One region of the Weissella paramesenteroides genome, then DNA from elsewhere that is predicted to be linked to it. Evidence: a T-box and tRNA genes for the amino acid it is inferred to sense, from the RefSeq annotation. Region 1 holds a T-box; the other holds one or more tRNA genes.
The links. The T-box of region 1 lies ahead of thrS (threonine--tRNA ligase). A T-box ahead of a tRNA ligase gene usually reads a tRNA of that ligase, here a tRNA-Thr.

Region 1 (9,548 bases):
ATGTTCAGCAGCAGGAGATGCAAACTGCTTTAGCACAGCCTTACTTGCGCTTATTAGGTGCTAGTAAAGCAGGTCGACTGTTTATTAAACAGCATCGAAAAGACGTATCATTGCCAGTTATTAATCGAGTGACAAATGAGGATACGACGGGCATTTTGACATTGGATTATCGTGCCGGAAAGTTGTATGAATTAATGGCACAACAGCCAGTACAACAAGCGATGGATACAGGTCGTATTCCGCTATTTAGTGAATAAGAAAGGAAACAAGTATATGAAGTGGCAATTTTCAGAATTACAAACTTATAAAGATGAACCATTACCATTTAATGAAACGGTGACGCTTAAGGAAGACTTGTTAAGTAAATTTGGGGATGTGATCAAGGATATAACGCCAGTAAATGTTTCTGGTTTTGCACAATCCGAAGATGATGACGTCTTTATTCATGCGCATGTAACAGGAGAGCTGGTAACCCCTTCAACAAGATCATTGCAACCAGTTACATTGCCAATTGATTTGGATATTGATGAGATTTACATTCAAGATAAGCAACACGAAGATCGCTACAGTGATGAAGAATCAGTGATTTTAGTTGATGATGGTAAAATTAATTTTGATGAAGCCATCCTTGAATACATTGTCCTATCAATTCCACTACAAGTTTTGACTGATGAAGAGGCAAAAAACAATACAATGCCTGCTGGTAAAGATTGGTCAGTCATTTCAGAAGAAACGTATGAAAACCAAAAACAAGAAACCAAACAACAAAATACACCTTTGTCAGGTTTAGCTGATCTATTTAAAGATGATGAAAAATAAATCTTGGTAATTGTTTGTTGATAAACATATAATAGGAACAAGACCAGAGCAAATCGTGTTCTGGTCTTGTTTGTTAGAGAAAGGATTGCTTTAGAATGGCTAAATCAAAAATGACTCCGATGATGGCACAATATAACGAGATAAAAGCACAGTACCCTGATGCCTTCTTATTTTATCGTCTGGGAGATTTTTATGAGTTGTTTAATGAGGATGCAATTGTTGGATCACAAATTCTCGAATTAACATTAACACAACGCAATAAAAATTCTGCACAGCCGATCCCGATGGCAGGTGTGCCACACCATGCCGCCCAAAACTATATTGATATTTTAGTTGATAAGGGGTACAAAGTTGCTGTGGTTGAGCAGATGGAGAATCCAGCAGACGCAGAAGGAATGGTTAAGCGTGAAGTTGTGCAATTAGTTACGCCAGGAACGCGAATGAAGACCACAGCTGATGCGGCAAAGGAAAATAATTATTTAGTTGGGTTAGCAACAACGAAACCGGATGATTATGGGCTAGCTTATACTGATTTATCAACTGGTGAAATTAAGGCAACTGATTTACAAAGTGTTAATGGTATTTTAAATGAAATTAGTCGCTTAGAAACTAAAGAAGTTGTGACAGCCAATGAGTTACCTAGTGATTTACAAGCTAGTTTAACTAACTTGGGAATTCTGGTGTCTAAAATTGATCAACAAGCTAGTGAACATGCGGAGATTGCTTTTTTAACACAGCATTTGACAGAGATAGCGCAAAAAACAGCAGCTGAAACTTTGTTGCAATATTTGTTTGATACGCAAAAACGATCATTAGATCATTTGCAGCAAGCTACCGCATATGAAGTGGCGCAATATTTAAAAATGGACCGACATTCACGTGCGAATTTAGAGTTAACTGTCAATTTGCGAACACAACAACGTTCAGGGACCTTGTTGTGGCTATTAGATGAAACCAAAACCGCAATGGGGGGACGGGCACTTAAACAGTGGTTAGAGCAACCATTGTTGGATGCTGACATCTTAATGCAGCGTTACGACAAAATTGGCGAGTTAATTGAAGATTTCTTTGGACGTTCGGCATTACAAGAAGCTTTACAATCGGTATATGATTTAGAGCGATTAGCCGGCCGTGTTGCTTATGGTACAGCAAATGGTCGTGATTTATTACAATTACGCAACTCATTGCGTCAAGTTCCGGATATCCTAGCTATTTTAGCAGATCTTGATCCAGCAATTTTTGGTGAACTTCATTCACAAATCGATCCGGTAGCAGATATTGAAACGTTAATTAGTGAATCAATTACAGATGAACCACCAATTTCAGTAACTGATGGTGGCGTTATTCGTGCGGGGTATGACGAACAATTAGATAGTTATCGTGATATCATGACGAATGGTAAGAGTTGGTTAGCAGAGTTAGAAGCACATGAACGTGAAGAGACAGGCATAAATTCACTAAAAATTGGTTTTAATAAGGTTTTTGGTTATTATATTGAAGTAACAAAGGCTAATATTCCAAAGTTGGATCCAGAGCGATATACACGTAAGCAAACCTTGGTTAATGCTGAACGATTTATTACGCCAGAATTAAAAGAACGTGAACAAATGATTCTGGAAGCGGAATCAAAATCAAGTGAATTGGAATATCAGCTATTTACAAAGGTACGCCAAATTATTAAAGACAATATTCAACGGATTCAAACACTAGCGGCCAATTTAGCACAATTGGATGTGATCCAGTCTTTGGCAACAGTTGCTGAGAAATATCATTTTGTTCGACCAACTTTGACTGATGAACAAACCATTGCTATTAAAGATGGTCGACACCCAGTGGTTGAAAAGGTGTTAGGTCATCAATCTTATGTTGCTAATGATGTGGATATGCAACCGGATGATACAATTTTATTGATTACTGGTCCAAATATGTCTGGAAAGTCAACATATATGCGCCAATTAGCGTTAATTGTTGTGATGGCTCAAAGCGGTTCATTTGTGCCAGCTAGTGAAGCAACGTTACCGATCTTTGACCAAATCTTTACGCGTATTGGTGCTGCAGATGATTTGATTTCAGGAAATTCTACGTTTATGGTTGAAATGGCTGAGGCAAATACAGCTTTACAGAACGCCACGAAACACTCTTTAATATTATTTGATGAATTAGGAAGAGGAACCGCAACCTATGACGGTATGGCGCTAGCGCAAGCTATTATTGAATATGTTCATCAACATACTCAAGCAAAGACCTTGTTCTCAACGCATTATCACGAATTGACAGCACTGGCTGATGAATTGACTGCGTTACGTAATGTACATGTTGGTGCAACCGAGGAGCATGGTGAATTAATTTTTTCACATAAGGTATTGCCCGGACCGGCTGATCAAAGTTATGGAATCAACGTCGCCAAGTTAGCTGGACTACCAGAAACATTAATTAAGCGTGCTGCTAAAATTTTAGCCAATTTAGAATCGCAGGATGTGTCGTTAAGAACTGCACCCATGCCGGTAACCCAGTTAGCTGATACTGCCACGGCGATGGTAACGGATGATGAAAAAACATCACATGAGAAAAAATCAACGGATAATGCACAACTAGCTTTGTTTGATTTGCCTGATCCAATTGACCCTGAAACGAAACAAGTTGTTGATGAATTGAAAAACATTAATGTTGCAACTATGACGCCATTGGAGGCGTTGATGAAATTAAATGAGTGGCAGCAAACAGTACAATAAATGGGAGAAAGACGTATGGCTGAAATTCATGAATTATCGGAAATTCTTGCAAATCAAATTGCAGCTGGTGAAGTCATTGAACGGCCGGGTTCTGTTGTTAAAGAATTAGTCGAGAATGCCTTGGATGCTCATGCAACACAAATTGACGTGTTAGTTGAAGAGGCTGGTGTTAAATCAATTCGTGTAATTGACAATGGGGATGGTATTCCTGGCAATCAAGTTGCACGTGCTTTTTTAAGGCACGCTACATCAAAAATCAACTCAAGACAAGATTTGTTCCGAGTGCAGTCACTGGGATTTCGAGGTGAGGCACTCCCTTCCATTGCGTCAGTTGCAGATGTTGTTCTACAAACAGCAACGGCCGATGCTGAACAAGGTGCTAAGATTCATTATCAGGGTGGTAAAATAATTGAGGAAACCGGCACGAATGCACGACAAGGAACAGATATCACTGTGTCAGATTTGTTTTTTAATACCCCAGCGCGGTTAAAGTATTTAAAGTCACAGGCAACAGAGTTATCCCAGATTGTCGACGTCATCAATCGTTTAGCAATGAGTTATCCGAATGTTGCCTTTCATTTGGTTCATAATGGTAAAGAATTATTACAGACAGCAGGCAATGGCAATTTACAGCAAGTCATCGCTAGTGTATATGGCGTTCAACAAGCACGTAAAATGTTATCAGTTTCTGCCCATGACAATGATTTTGAAATAAATGGATTTATTTCTTTACCAGAGTTAACTCGCGCTAACCGATCATATATTTCTATCTTAATCAATGGGCGGTTTGTTAAAAATTATAATTTGAGCAAGGCCATTGTTAAAGGCTATGGATCAAAGTTAATGGTGGGACGATTTCCAATTGCAATTTTACAAATTAAAATGGATCCATTATTAGTTGATGTCAATGTCCATCCACAAAAACATGAAGTTCGTTTATCTAAAGAAACCCAATTGATGTCTTTGATAGAAGAAATGGTTGTCCAGCGATTTGTTAACGAAAATCTTATTCCCAATGCTTACGAGAATTACATGCAAGGGAACCATGATAGTTATGTCGTACCAGAACATGATAATGATCAATTTATGACCCAGTTACAAGAAGCTTCAGTAACTTTTCATCAGGAAACAGGTCGTAGTTTGCAAAATATAAGTAGTGATGAGATTGAGATACCAGAAATACCGATAGCTAATGACCCTGACTTAAGTACAGCGCAAACACAAAATGATGAGGTTGTACCAATTGTGATTACAAAGTCGCAGGATTTAGTAAAGAAATCAGTCCGAGATTTTGTTGCAAAGTATACAGCTGAAACACCTAGTCTGCCATTTACTGAAGCGGCTGATCCTGTGGCTGCAGAAGAGGTTAGTTTATCATTCACAAATACTGATTTAGTCGATGATAGTCGGCACGATAAACCATTCCCTGATTTGCAATATATTGGTCAGATGCATGGTACATTTTTATTTGCACAATCGCCAGAAGGTTTTTATATTGTTGATCAGCATGCAGCTCAAGAACGAATTAAATATGAATATTATCGTGAAGAAATCGGTAAGGTCGGTTTAGAAAGTCAAAAATTATTGGTACCGATTGTACTGACATATCCGAAAATAGATATTTTAAAAATACAAGCACATGCTAGTCAGCTTGAACAAGTTGGCTTAAATCTAGAATCGTTTGGGGATGATGCAGTAATTGTGCGTGAACATCCTGCCTGGATTGAAAAGGGGCAAGAGGAAGCGACAATTCGAGAGATGGTTGACTGGTTATTACGTGATGGTAATATCACAACAAAGGATTTTCGTGAAAAAACAGCAATCATGATGTCGTGCAAACGGTCAATCAAAGCAAATTGGGCTTTAAACGACTATGAAGCGCGTGGTTTATTAAAGCAATTGGCACAAGCTCAAAATCCATATAATTGTCCACATGGACGCCCAGTATTAGTTTCATTCACAAATACAGATATGGAAAAAATGTTTAAGCGAATTCAGGATTCTCATGAATCATGGGTTGAATATGATAATCACCCATTTTAATTTAATAGATAAGTAAGAGGAGAAGTATATGCAAGCCAGAGTTTTTTTTGCAACGATTACTGGTAATAATGAAGATGTTGCAGACGTTATTGTGGATACATTTAAAAATGAATCTGTTGAAGTAACTAAGGAAGATATTCAATTGATTGACCCACAGGATATTTCAAGCACAGATACGGATATTGTTGTTGTGGTGCCATACACGTTTGATAAAGGTTCACTACCTGATGAAGCACTTGACTTCTATGAGGACTTAGTTGATACAGATTTAAGTGGCATTGTTTATGGTGTTTCAGGGTCAGGTGATGATTTTTATGGTGATGATTTTGCTGTCGCCATTGATAAATTTGAACAACAATTTGAGAAAACTGGTGCAACCAAGGGGGCCAAGGGTGTGAAGGTCAATTTGAGTCCAGATGCAGCTGCCACCGAAGCATTGCAGACCTTCACAAAACAACTTATTGTGACCGCAAAACAACAAGAAAAATAAAATCCTTTTATTTTTAAACTTTTCGGGTATAATAATAGTCGAATATAAAAACGTTGAAGAAAACATGTCGCTTGACAAGTTATGTTAAAAGAGAGCCAATGCTGGTGTAAGTTGGCAACATAAGTTAGGCGGTACTATTTCCGAGTGTGCTGTGATATAAATGGCAACGTTTCCCGCGTTAAGGGATATGAGTGTAGCAGTTGTGCTGTTATGAATTCGGGTGGTACCGCGTACAAGCGCCCCGTTATCAGAAAAGTTCTGATGACGGGACGCTTTTTGTTTATGAATGATGTGATTGAATCAACAACAGATATTAAGGGAGAAATAATTATGGCAGATGTACAAATTACATTTCCAGATGGTGCGGAAAAGTCATTTCCAGTAAATGTGACACCATTGGAAATTGCAAAAAGCATTTCCTCATCATTGTCTAAGAAAGCAGTTTCTGGAAAACTTAATGGCCAATATGTGGGTATGAATGATGCAATGACAACAGGTGGTAATTTTGAATTAATCACTAAAGATGATGAAGAAGGATTACAACTACTTCGCCATTCTGTTTCACACTTGTTGGCGCAGGCATTGAATCGTCTGTATCCAGACCAAATTCATTATGGTGTTGGACCATTTATCGCGAACGGTTTCTACTATGATACGGACAAGGTTGAAGGTAATCAAATATCAGTTGATCAATTCCCAGAAATTGAAAAAATGATGAAGCGTATTGTCAAAGAAAATTTGCCAATTGTTTCTCGTGAGATTAGTCGCGATGAAGCTTTAGAGATGTTCAAAAATGATCCATACAAGATTGAATTAATTAATGATTTGCCAGCTGATGAGCATATTTCAATTGCAGTTCAAGGAGAACATGTTGAATTAGACCGTGGTGGTTTAGTGCCATCAACTGGCTGGATCAAGCACTTTAAGTTGACATCTGTTGCTGGTGCTTATTGGCGTGGTAAGTCATCTAATCCAATGCTACAACGTATTTACGGAACCGCATTTTGGAATGCTGATGACTTAGATGCTGAAATGAAACGCCGTGCGGAAGCTAAAGAGCGTGATCACCGTAAGATTGGTGCTGATCAGGATCTTTTCTTTACGTCACAAGAAGTTGGTTCAGGGTTAGCAGTATGGATGCCTAATGGGGCAGCAATTCGTCGCACACTAGAACGCTACATAGTTGATCGTGAAGTACAAGACGGTTACCAACATGTTTACACGCCAGTTTTGTCAAATTTAAATCTATACAAGCAATCTGGTCACTGGGACCACTATCGTGATGATATGTTCCCACCAATGGATATGGGAGACGGAGAATTCTTGGAATTGCGTCCAATGAATTGCCCATCACATATCATGGTGTACAAGCACCATCAACGTTCATATCGTGACTTGCCATTCCGTGTGGCAGAGCTTGGTATGATGCACCGTTACGAAAAGTCAGGTGCCTTGACTGGATTATCTCGAGTTCGTGAAATGACGCTAAATGATGGTCATACCTTTGTGATGCTTGATCAAATTGAGGATGAGTTTAAGAAGATTTTGCAGTTAATGGTTGATGTTTATAAAGACTTTGACATTACTGATTATCGTTTCCGTTTGTCATATCGTGATCCTAAAAATACGGAAAAGTATTTTGATGATGACGAAATGTGGGAAAAAGCACAACGTATGTTGAAAGGTGCTATGGATGATATGGGCTTAGAATACTTTGAAGCTGAAGGTGAAGCAGCCTTTTATGGTCCAAAGTTAGACGTCCAAATCAAGACAGCCTTAGGTGGTGAAGAAACGTTATCAACGATTCAACTTGATTTCCTATTACCAGAACGTTTTGATGTCACATATGTTGGATCAGATGGTGAATTACACCGTCCAGTGATGATTCACCGTGGTATTATTTCAACGATGGAGCGCTTTACCGCATACCTAACTGAAATGTACAAGGGTGCATTCCCAACATGGTTAGCACCGCATCAAGTACGTATTATTCCAGTTAACCGTGAAGCACACGGTGAGTTTGCACAAGCATTGACAGATCGTTTGGTTAAGCAAGGTATTCGTGCTGATTATGATGGTCGTAATGAAAAATTAGGTTACTTAATTCGTAATGCACAATCATTAAAGATTCCATACACCCTTGTTATTGGAGATGAAGAAGTATCAAATGATACAGTAACGATTCGTCGTTTTGGTTCACGTGATACTAGTGTTAAGTCAGTTGATCAATTTGAGACAGACTTGCTTGCTGATATCGCTAATCATTCACGTGCACTAGATACCCTTGAAAAGGCAGTTAAAGGCGAATAATTTCGTTGCATAGAGACTTCAAACTTTTTAAACGCGTTTATGCTATAAAAATTATCGATTTATAATTCAGACAAATTTAGTAAGAAGAGTTTGGAACATTTTTTGTTCCAAGCTCTTTTAATTTTTTCAAAGTATTTTGATTGCAATTTTAACGGGATTGGTATATTATTGGTCTATACCAAAACGCTATAAATGGAGTGTAATTATGAAAATTATTGAAGTAAAAGACCAACAAGCAGGTGGTAAGGCTGGATTTAATATCTTTAAAGAAGCATTAGCAGATAATGCGCAAGTGTTTGGGTTAGCAACAGGTTCAACACCAATTTCAATTTATCAAGAATTGGTTGCTAGTGATGTTGATTTTTCAGATAAAATTTCAATTAATTTAGATGAATATCAAGGTTTAGCGGGTACTCATGATCAAAGTTACCGTTATTTTATGAACCAAAATTTATTCAATGCAAAACCATTTAAAGAAAGCTATGTACCTAATGGCTTGGCTGAAAACATTGCTGAAGAGACAGCATGTTATAATAATATTATTGCTAATCACCCAATCGATTTACAATTATTGGGTCTAGGTCAAAATGGTCATATTGGATTTAATGAACCTGGAACACCATTTGATAGTCAAACACATGCAGTTGATTTAACACCATCAACCATTGCGGCTAATGCACGTTTCTTTGCGAATGAAAATGAAGTGCCTCGTCGTGCAATTTCAATGGGAATTGGTAGTATTTTAAAGTCTAAGAAAATTCTACTAGTTGCTTATGGAGAAAATAAGGCCGATGCTGTTGCGGCTATGATTGAAGGTCCGGTGACGGAAGATATGCCAGCAAGTGCTTTACAAACACATGCGGATGTGACCGTGATTGTTGATCACGCAGCTGCTTCAAAAATTAAGAATCGTGAAAATATCACGGTACTGTAAAACTTTTACGACTATAATTAAGACGTTTTTAGCAAAAAGGGATTGGGACATCATCTTGTCCCAACCCCTTTTGTTTACTGTCTCAATCGCTCTATTGATATAATTGTTTTCTATTTCTATACTAACGTCTGTGTGCTTCGAAAATATTGACTACTGATGTCTGAATTTAAAAGCTCATTATTCGCTTACCTGTATAGATGGTGGCTAGTGTAAAACCTGG
Region 2 (9,548 bases), 700 kb from region 1:
TTTTTCGGCGAAATTGACCAAACTGATGACCAAAACGAAATTGTTCAAAAAGTATTTAGCGGGGCAGAAAACGCCCTTGAAGCAACCGTAAACCTTATTAAAGCAGACGATTGGTCACTAGCAACTGACTGGTTGATCAATGCACAACACGTCGGTTTATTTGGTATCGGTGGTTCATCTATTGTCGCTTTAAATGGCTACCATAAATTTTTAAGGACACCCTTGCACATTGAACAGCATCCCGACTATGATGTGCAATTAATGCAAGCTGTTCACATGACTGAACAGGACGTGGCAATCGTTATCTCTCATTCAGGTCGTAATCACGGCACATTAAATCTTGCTAGACAGTTAAAAGCAAACAACGTTAAAATCATTGCGATTACAGGATACCCAAAGTCTGAATTAGCAAAACTCGCCTCATTGACTTTAGCTAGTGCAGCAGAGGAAGTTAACATTCGTAGTGAATCAATGTCATCTTTAATTGCCCAATTAACCATTATGGATAGTTTATTCACGCTGGTTGGTGTGCAATTAGGAGATAAAACGCAAGCTGTTGTAGATAAAATACGCGTAACAATTGAAGATAGTCGTGAGTAATATCTGTTTAGAAAACACTTATATTATATATAAAAAGCCCTAACTTTTGTTGAGTTAAGGCTTTTTTTGATAATATTTATAATTGTTCTGGTGATAATGCAACTAGCGATTGTAGCCACTGGTTTAATTGTGTATCGTCAGCGTCAACTGTAAATGGTGTTGTAGAATAAACAACGGCAACATTCTGCCAATCGAGTGCACCATGACTGATGAATGACTTTGATAAGTCTTGAATATTTGCATTGGTAACCGTCGCCAATTGGCTAGTTCCTGCGAAACGACTAAGGTACCAATTTACAGCTAGTTGTTGACTAACAACACTGGTAATATCCACATCCTTGTTTGTCAGACGAACCGCATTTTTAGTAGGCAACGCTGGCACTTCTTTTATAATAAAATGAGAAAACTTTGACCACTGACCCACAATAATTGCATAAAATTGCCAAGGTACTTTACTAGCAATTCGAGCTAGTGTCTGGATCGTTATCTTATCCATGTCCCATAGATTACTATCTACAGTACTGGTAGCTGTTTGTTGACCCCATTCCGCTAAAAAGCGTTGCATCGTTTCATCAACTAAAGCAGACGTTGCATGTTGCGTTAATACATAGCGACCTTGCAAAAAATCAGCTACTTCTGAAAGATCGATCTCAGCATTTACTTGACGTTGTGCACGCTGTTTCAACTGACGACTTTTTTTATTAGTGCTTACTCCTGCATAATGTCCTTGTTTAACCACAATATACCTCTTTTATCACCTATCTGCTCGACTAAGTAGCCAAGAAACTAGGATAACGACAATGACCGCCCCAATAATCGATGGGATAAGCGCCATGCCTGCAACGTTTGGCCCCCATGATCCCAATACTAACTCACCAAGCCATGAGCCAACTAGACCAGCAACAATATTGGCAATCCAACCCATGGAACCACCATGTTTTGTCACAGCCCCTGCAATAGCACCAATAACGGCACCAACAATAAGTACCCAAATTAAATGAAACATCGCTATCTCCTTTCTCATCCTAAACTATCGTCACAACCTGTGTTACAATAAGCAGAAACAGGGAGGACAATATCATGTACTTAACATTTTCTGACACTGCTCTACAGCGTATTTCACCCTTGGTAACGACAGATACCCGCATCGCACTTGATTTGGACGATGGTGTTGGTCCATTTTCAAATTCTGCCACATGCACCTTTGATGTCGCGTTCAACTTGGTTCTTTGCCAAGCTAGTGATTTATCAGATGATTTTAATATGACCATTGATAGCGACTTAGGTCCTGTCTATATCAAAGATTATACAACAGAACAGTTAGACTCTGCACTTAATTTAGACGTTGATCATTATCTTCGTTATAAGCTTTCAGGGCCATCTGGTATTTTAGATCCTAACGTGACACTACGTAACTTGCAACCAGTTGGTTAACATAAATAAAGTAGCATTAAAGAATACATTTAAAAGTTGGGACAAAAGCAAATGTTCCAACTTTTTTTGCTAAAATGCCTTCAAAACGGTTTTTGTCCCGCTCTCCCTTTTTATCTATTTGCCAAATCATACTCTAGCTGCTGTATTTTATTTATCAAAGCATCTTCAATAATTTTGTGTCGTGCCAGTTCTTGTTTAGCAATCTCCGGCTGCTGTGTTGGTGTTAGTAACGTAGACTGACCTTGTTGCTTTGCTACCTGATGTAATTGCTCATTTTCCTGACGCAATTGATCAATTTCTTCAGCCATCAACTGCATCGTTTCCTGTAACTCCGTCGCTTGTGCTTCATAAATTTCCGCACCCGTACGCCATTTATCAGCTTCTTGTTGTGCCTCATGTAAAGCATCGACCAATTGTTTAACTTGTTCTTCCATTGTTATTTTCATCTTGGCATCCCCCTCAAAATGATTGTATAAAAAAAGCCATTCACTATGGAATGACCCTGAGACTCCGAATGTCGGGCTCGAACCGACGACAGCACGATTAACAGTCGTGTGCTCTACCAACTGAGCTAATTCGGAATGATGCATCGCGATGTCCTATCCTCGCAGGAGGCGATCCTCCAACTACTTTTGGCGCTACTGAGCTTAACTGCTGTGTTCGGTATGGGAACAGGTGTGACCTCAGTGCCATCATCACGACACGATATGATGCCGTAAGCACATAACTTACAGTTAATAATCATATCTTGAAATACTGACTTTGTCAATACTTTAGTATAAAAGAGAGTATGTCAAAAGCGCTTTACATTGTGGATTCAGCTTTTGTAAGCACGTTTTAACAGAGTGTATTAAAAGCGCTTTACTTGTTTGCTACGCTTTCTCGTAAAATATCATGCAAACGCTCATATAAAATACCAACTCTTAAACCACTGGTTGAAAAAGTAATTTTTTCAGAATCTAAATAATTCATTAAGAGTATAACCGGTATTAAGCCACCGACAATAATATCAGCACGGTCTTTACTAATTCCTGGTACATCTTTTCGTCCATCAAAATCAAGACTGATGATATCCTCAAAGGTCTTATTCACCTGTGTATCTTTAATTTGATAACCATGGACATCCTCCATGTTAAACAAATGATCCCGGCGGCGATTAATCTTTGCAAGTGTTCGATTACTTCCACCCAAACCGATAATTGGCAAATTCAAACCATTCTTTAACCACCAAACATTTTGGAAGATTTCATTAATTGAAATGACTGCTTTAAATAATTCTGAAGCAGAAATATGATTACCAAGGTCATATTCGGAAGAAATAGTAACAGATCCAATTGGAATACTAATAAGGTTTGCTACTTTACCGTTTTGAACTAACACAATTTCAATACTTGCACCACCAGTATCAATCAGAATAGCATTGGTGATTGGTAACGTCTCTGTGACACCAATGTAGTCATAATAAGCCTCTTGCGTACCTGAAATAACTTCCAAATCAATGCCAATCTCTGACTTCACCTGTTTTAAAAAGGCCTTTTGATTTGATGCTTGTCGTACCGCTGCTGTAGCTACAGCACGAATATTGACATCATCTAATTTTTTGTAGACATCATTAAATGAACGTAGTGCCTTCATTGTTCGTTCAATAGCTGCTGGTTTCAAGACTTTTTCTTCACCCATATCTTCAGATAAACGCACAAATTCTTTCATATGAGTTACTGTTTCATGTGTGCCATCTTCATTAATACGAGTAATTGTCATTCTAACTGAATTCGATCCCAAATCAATAACTACAAAATTTTCCATTAAAATCCCCTTCTACTATTCTACCTACTATTGCTACTCACTTAATGGGTCGTGCTGATTTTCCGGACTGAGCATTGGTTGAAACTGATTTGGATTTTGCTTATGCGAATCAGACTGTTGTTGTTCTGCCCATTGTGTTGCCTGAATCGCAAAATAATCCTGTGCATCTAATGAAGCCCGTCCACGACGATCCACTCGACTATAAGTGCCATCTGCACCAAGAACTCTTGTCTTCACGTTATCGTCCCATAGCGTACGATAAATCGACAATACACGACGAGCTAAATCTGGTTGTTCAATAGGAAACAATTGTTCGACTCGTCGATTTAAGTTTCTCGTCATTAAATCAGCTGATGACAAATATACTTGCTTTTCGCCTTCAAAATCAAAAATATAAATCCGACTATGCTCCAAAAAGCGCCCAACAATTGAATGTACTCGGATCGTTTCACTAATCCCTTTAATACCTGGTTTCAAACAGCAAATGCCCCGAATAATTAAATCAATTGCCACCCCCTCATGAGAGGCTTCATACATTTTAGCAATCATTTCTTGATCAGACAAAGAATTCATCTTCATCTGAACATGGACAGGTCGTCCAAACTTTGCATAATTAATCGCTTGATCTAATTTATCAAGAATAAACTCACGGATACCATTTGGCGAAATGTGTAGCTTATGGAAATAGGGTGGACGTGAATATCCCGATAACATATTAAATATATTCGTGACATCAATTCCAATATTGTTATTTGCCGTTAGCAAGCCAATATCCGTATAGAAATGGGCCGTGATATCGTTATAATTCCCAGTACCTAAATGAACGTACCGTCTGATGCCACTTTCTTCACGTCGCACTACTAGGGACAATTTAGAATGCGTTTTTAACCCAACCAAGCCATAAATGACGTGACAACCCATGCGCTCAAGTTGACGAGCCCAATGAACATTGTTCTCTTCATCAAATCGCGCTTTAACTTCAACCAAAACAGTGACCTGTTTACCATTTTGGGCAGCACGTCCTAAGTATTTGATAATTGGTGAATTACCTGAAACACGATATAAAGTCATTTTAATTGCTAAAACATCCTTATCAATTGATGCTTGGCGGATAAATTCCACCACCGAATCAAATTTATCATATGGATGTTGCATTAAACGATCGCGTTCTTTTATTGCTTCAAAAATATTATGCTCTGCATTAAGTGCAACATCTTGATAAGCCTGAAATGGTGCATATCTCAATTCGTCTTTCCCAGTAACTGCACTAGAAAGTTTCCCTAAGAAATTTAAATCAACAGGCCCATTAACTTCGTACACAGAATCTTCATCCGTACCTAGTTCACGTACTAACCGTTTACGTAGTTTTTTACTAATATCAGATTCAACTTCTAGTCGAATCACTTTTCCATGTGCACGTAATGTTAATTGTTGCTGTACTTCTTTCAAGAGATCAGACGTATCTTCTTCAGCAACATCTAAATCCATGTCACGAATAACACGGAAAGTAGAGACTTCATGAATCTTGTAGTTAACAAATAACTGATCAACAAATCGCTTAATAATATCTTCTAGCAAGATAAAATCATTTTCTGCCGCAGGTAACTTTACAACACGTGGAAAAATACTAGGCACTTGCAAGGTTGCATACAGCGATTTATCACTCCCCTTTTTGCTTAATCGTAGTGATAAGTTGATCGTATCATTACCAATAAATGGAAAAGGTCGTGACGTATCGTCTGCCATAGGCGTTAACACTGGATATAGTTCATCATGAAAGTAGCTCTTTATGAATTCAAATTGGTCATCAACAAGATCATCAGCCTTTAATAAATTAATTCCCACCTGCTTGATTGCTGGTAATAAAATTCGATTCAACGTGGTATACTGCTTAATCAATTGTTCATGTGCTTTATCGTTAACAGCCTTTAATTGTTGTTCTGCGGATAAACCTGATGCATCACGTCCATCCCACTTTACCTCAATTAACTTTGCTAAGGATGCCACACGAACCATCACAAATTCATCCATATTACTCTGAGTAATCCCTAAAAATTTTAGTCGTTCTAATAATGGATTATTCTTATTTCGTGCTTCCTCAAGCACACGATCGTTAAAATCTAGCCAGCTTAATTCACGGTTTGTATAAAAATGTGGATCTTCATAATCTATTTTTGCCATTACTTAACCCCCCTTTGTTTTAGCACCGCTTTTAGACCATATGTCTCTTGAAAAAATTGACTTTTTGAATTAAAAATCCAATTTTCATAGGCCAAATTAGCATTACTGTACGCTGAAATGACCACACTTTGGCTTTTAATTGATACAGAAATTTTCTGGATTTTTTGCTGCCGATCATCATCCAATGCATCTGCTAACCTAAGAATCGCTGCTAACTTTGAAATCAAACGCCTATTTTCTGCAGATATTTGACTAAAGTGACTTAAATCTTCACTTGGTGTTGTCGCACTATGATATTTTGCGATTGCAGCAATAATTTCCAATTCTTCACTAGATAAACCGATAATATCCGAATTTTTAATAATATATTCAGAATGTAAATAATGAGAATGAACCCCAATATAATTCCCTACATCATGTAGGATAGAGGCAATTTCTAACAAAACTCGTTCACGTTTTCCCAAAGTATGTAACGGTTTTAATTGATTAAATAAATGAAGTGCAAATTTTGTGACAAGTTCACGATGGACTGGTTCAACATCATAATGATTCGCAAGATTAATTGCCATCGTAGTCATTTGCTTCGTAAAATCATGTTTTGAAAAACCTAACGCAACTTCCTCATCATTCACAATGCCATCAATAATTCCCGAGTCTGAAAAGCTTATTTGCTTTGCACCAGTTAATTGAATAATTCGCCGAATTAATAATAACTCTGGCAATATAAGTGGTACTGCATCCTCATTGACTTGTAGCTGATCCGTCAAGTATTGATCTGACGCATCAACAATGTCATCAACCAAGTCATTAAAAACTGAAATTGAAAAAGCCGGTTCTAGTTCTTTCTTGATATAATGCGTCACCACATTTTTTATGGGTGATGTCCCAAGTAAAATAATTTGTGAATCTTCTTTCATTGTTACATTTACAAGACTTCCAATATCGAAGTCTTTTAACTTACTGTCAATATAATCATTTAAAACACTAATTGAATTCGGGGCAGATTGGCGAAGACTTTGTAAATCCTCCGCAATTTTTATTGGACCGAGCGCAAAGTTAGTGGATGTCACAAATTTGCCACTATCATAACGTGTAACTGAAGTATTTCCTGAAGTAATACCAACTAGATAAACAATATGATTTTCTTTTTCAAGCTCTAATGAAACATTCTGATTACGATAGTACACTTCATCGCTCATTGATAACCAACGAATTTCAATACCAGTGTGTAAGAAAAATTGATCCGCCATAAAGTCAGCATTAAGAGCCTGTGACAAGGCCTGACTCCCCCACAATTGATAATTTTCCACCCCATAATCATGTAAAATCTGAATAAACCCAGTTAATGCTTCCACAATTTTATTAACTGATTCAAATCTTACTGGATGTTGACGATAAACATCATCACCTAGATTAATTTCTTTTGTTACTTTTTCAAGAGATTTATGTGTTTTTAAATTAACAATCAACAATTCTACACCAGTAACATTGACTGTCATTACTCCAAAATATTTTTGAGTCATGTGAAATCTCCCCAATTCAACATTTTTCTTTCCAAATTATAATTCTTATATGATAGTATACAATAAATTCTAAAATTTAATCTTCCAAAATGGATTAATGACATAAAAAATATAGGCTTAAATATTTAAAGACCCCGAATTAACCAAATATTATTGGTTGATTCGGGGTTCAATCGGTTGAGATAATTTTTCCACACTAAATGGTTTTATTTGGTAATGTTTGTTGATACGAAAAGATAATCAATTAATTATTCTTAATAAGGTAAATTTCCATGAAAGTTTGATTCACGTAAAATTTGAATAGTTGTTGAGATACTCAAAACAATTGCAACAATAAAAAGGGACACAATAATGATACATAGGCTAATAATAAATACATTTAATAACAGACTCAAAAGTATCACCTCTCTTAAAAGAGCTCACAAACTCGACCTAGTAGTACCTATCTTTAACACGTCATCGATTCAACTTAATTATTACCTTAACACCTCCTTACTTACCTTCATTCTAACATTGAAAATTCATAATGGAAGTGTTGTGTTTAATTATATAGTTATCAATTGATATTTTTTATACAAAAAAACTCCCATAAACCTTGTTATAAAGGCTTATGGGAGTTACACGCATGCCGACTGGGGGATTCGAACCCTCGACCTACGGTTTACGATACCGTTGCTCTACCAACTGAGCTAAGTCGGCAATTACTCCGAATGTCGGGCTCGAACCGACGACAGCACGATTAACAGTCGTGTGCTCTACCAACTGAGCTAATTCGGAATGATGCATCGCGATGTCCTATCCTCGCAGGAGGCGATCCTCCAACTACTTTTGGCGCTACTGAGCTTAACTACTGTGTTCGGTATGGGAACAGGTGTGACCTCAGTGCCATCATCACGACACGTTTTTTTATTGAGTGAACTTAGTTCCCTCAAAACTGAATCATAATTGCGATTTTTTGCCTTACACCACTTGCTACTTGGTTAAGTCCTCGAACCATTAGTACTAGTCCGCTCCATGCGTCACCGCACGTCCACTTCTAGCCTATCTACCTCATCATCTCTGAGGGGTCTTACTTCATTGCTGAATGGGAAATCTCATCTCGAGGCGAGTTTCACACTTAGATGCTTTCAGCGTTTATCTCATCCGTACATAGCTACTCAGCGATGCTCCTGGCGGAACAACTGATACACCAGTGGTACGTCCACCCCGGTCCTCTCGTACTAAGGGCAGCTCCTCTCAAATTTCCTACGCCCGCGACGGATAGGGACCGAACTGTCTCACGACGTTCTGAACCCAGCTCGCGTACCGCTTTAATGGGCGAACAGCCCAACCCTTGGGACCGACTACAGCCCCAGGATGCGATGAGCCGACATCGAGGTGCCAAACCTCCCCGTCGATGTGGACTCTTGGGGGAGATAAGCCTGTTATCCCCAGGGTAGCTTTTGTCCGTTGAGCGATGGCCCTTCCATGCGGAACCACCGGATCACTAAGCCCTACTTTCGTACCTGCTCGACTGGTAAGTCTCACAGTCAAGCTCCCTTGTGCCTTTACACTCTGCGAATGATTTCCAACCATTCTGAGGGAACCTTTGGGCGCCTCCGTTACCTTTTAGGAGGCGACCGCCCCAGTCAAACTGCCTGCCAGACACTGTCTTCCACCACGCTGAGTGGTGTGAGTTAGAGTGTTCATACAACGAGGGTAGTATCCCACGTTTGCCTCCATCGAAACTAGCGTCCCGATTTCTACGGCTCCTACCTATGCTGTACAAGCTGCACAAACACTCAATATCAAGCTACAGTAAAGCTCCATGGGGTCTTTCCGTCCTGTCGCGGGTAACCCGCATCTTCACGGGTCTTTAAATTTCACCGAGTCTCTCGTTGAGACAGCGCCCAGATCGTTACGCCTTTCGTGCGGGTCGGAACTTACCCGACAAGGAATTTCGCTACCTTAGGACCGTTATAGTTACGGCCGCCGTTTACTGGGGCTTCAATTCGTACCTTCGCC

Region 2: it has a tRNA-Thr gene. The T-box ahead of thrS (threonine--tRNA ligase) is inferred to sense a tRNA for this amino acid. The anticodon was not compared.

Annotation. Positions count from the first base shown of each region.
Region 1 covers NZ_CP130559.1:1,401,006-1,410,553, reverse strand. The annotation lists gene QRX23_RS07075 (nucleotidyltransferase) at 1-257, shown strand, start outside; gene QRX23_RS07070 (YceD family protein) at 274-819, shown strand; gene mutS (DNA mismatch repair protein MutS) at 915-3,551, shown strand; gene mutL (DNA mismatch repair endonuclease MutL) at 3,567-5,594, shown strand; gene QRX23_RS07055 (flavodoxin domain-containing protein) at 5,623-6,084, shown strand; T-box leader at 6,129-6,331, shown strand; gene thrS (threonine--tRNA ligase) at 6,415-8,394, shown strand; gene QRX23_RS07045 (glucosamine-6-phosphate deaminase) at 8,600-9,328, shown strand.
Region 2 covers NZ_CP130559.1:134,871-144,418, reverse strand. The annotation lists gene QRX23_RS00695 (MurR/RpiR family transcriptional regulator) at 1-600, shown strand, start outside; gene QRX23_RS00690 (hypothetical protein) at 677-1,339, opposite strand; gene QRX23_RS00685 (GlsB/YeaQ/YmgE family stress response membrane protein) at 1,355-1,606, opposite strand; gene QRX23_RS00680 (iron-sulfur cluster biosynthesis family protein) at 1,681-2,034, shown strand; gene QRX23_RS00675 (hypothetical protein) at 2,145-2,480, opposite strand; tRNA gene QRX23_RS00670 (tRNA-Asn) at 2,543-2,615, opposite strand; rRNA gene rrf (5S ribosomal RNA) at 2,621-2,737, opposite strand; gene QRX23_RS00660 (Ppx/GppA family phosphatase) at 2,896-3,840, opposite strand; gene QRX23_RS00655 (RNA degradosome polyphosphate kinase) at 3,874-6,021, opposite strand; gene QRX23_RS00650 (Ppx/GppA phosphatase family protein) at 6,021-7,544, opposite strand; tRNA gene QRX23_RS00645 (tRNA-Thr) at 8,171-8,243, opposite strand; tRNA gene QRX23_RS00640 (tRNA-Asn) at 8,249-8,321, opposite strand; rRNA gene rrf (5S ribosomal RNA) at 8,327-8,443, opposite strand; rRNA gene QRX23_RS00630 (23S ribosomal RNA) at 8,521-9,548, opposite strand, start outside.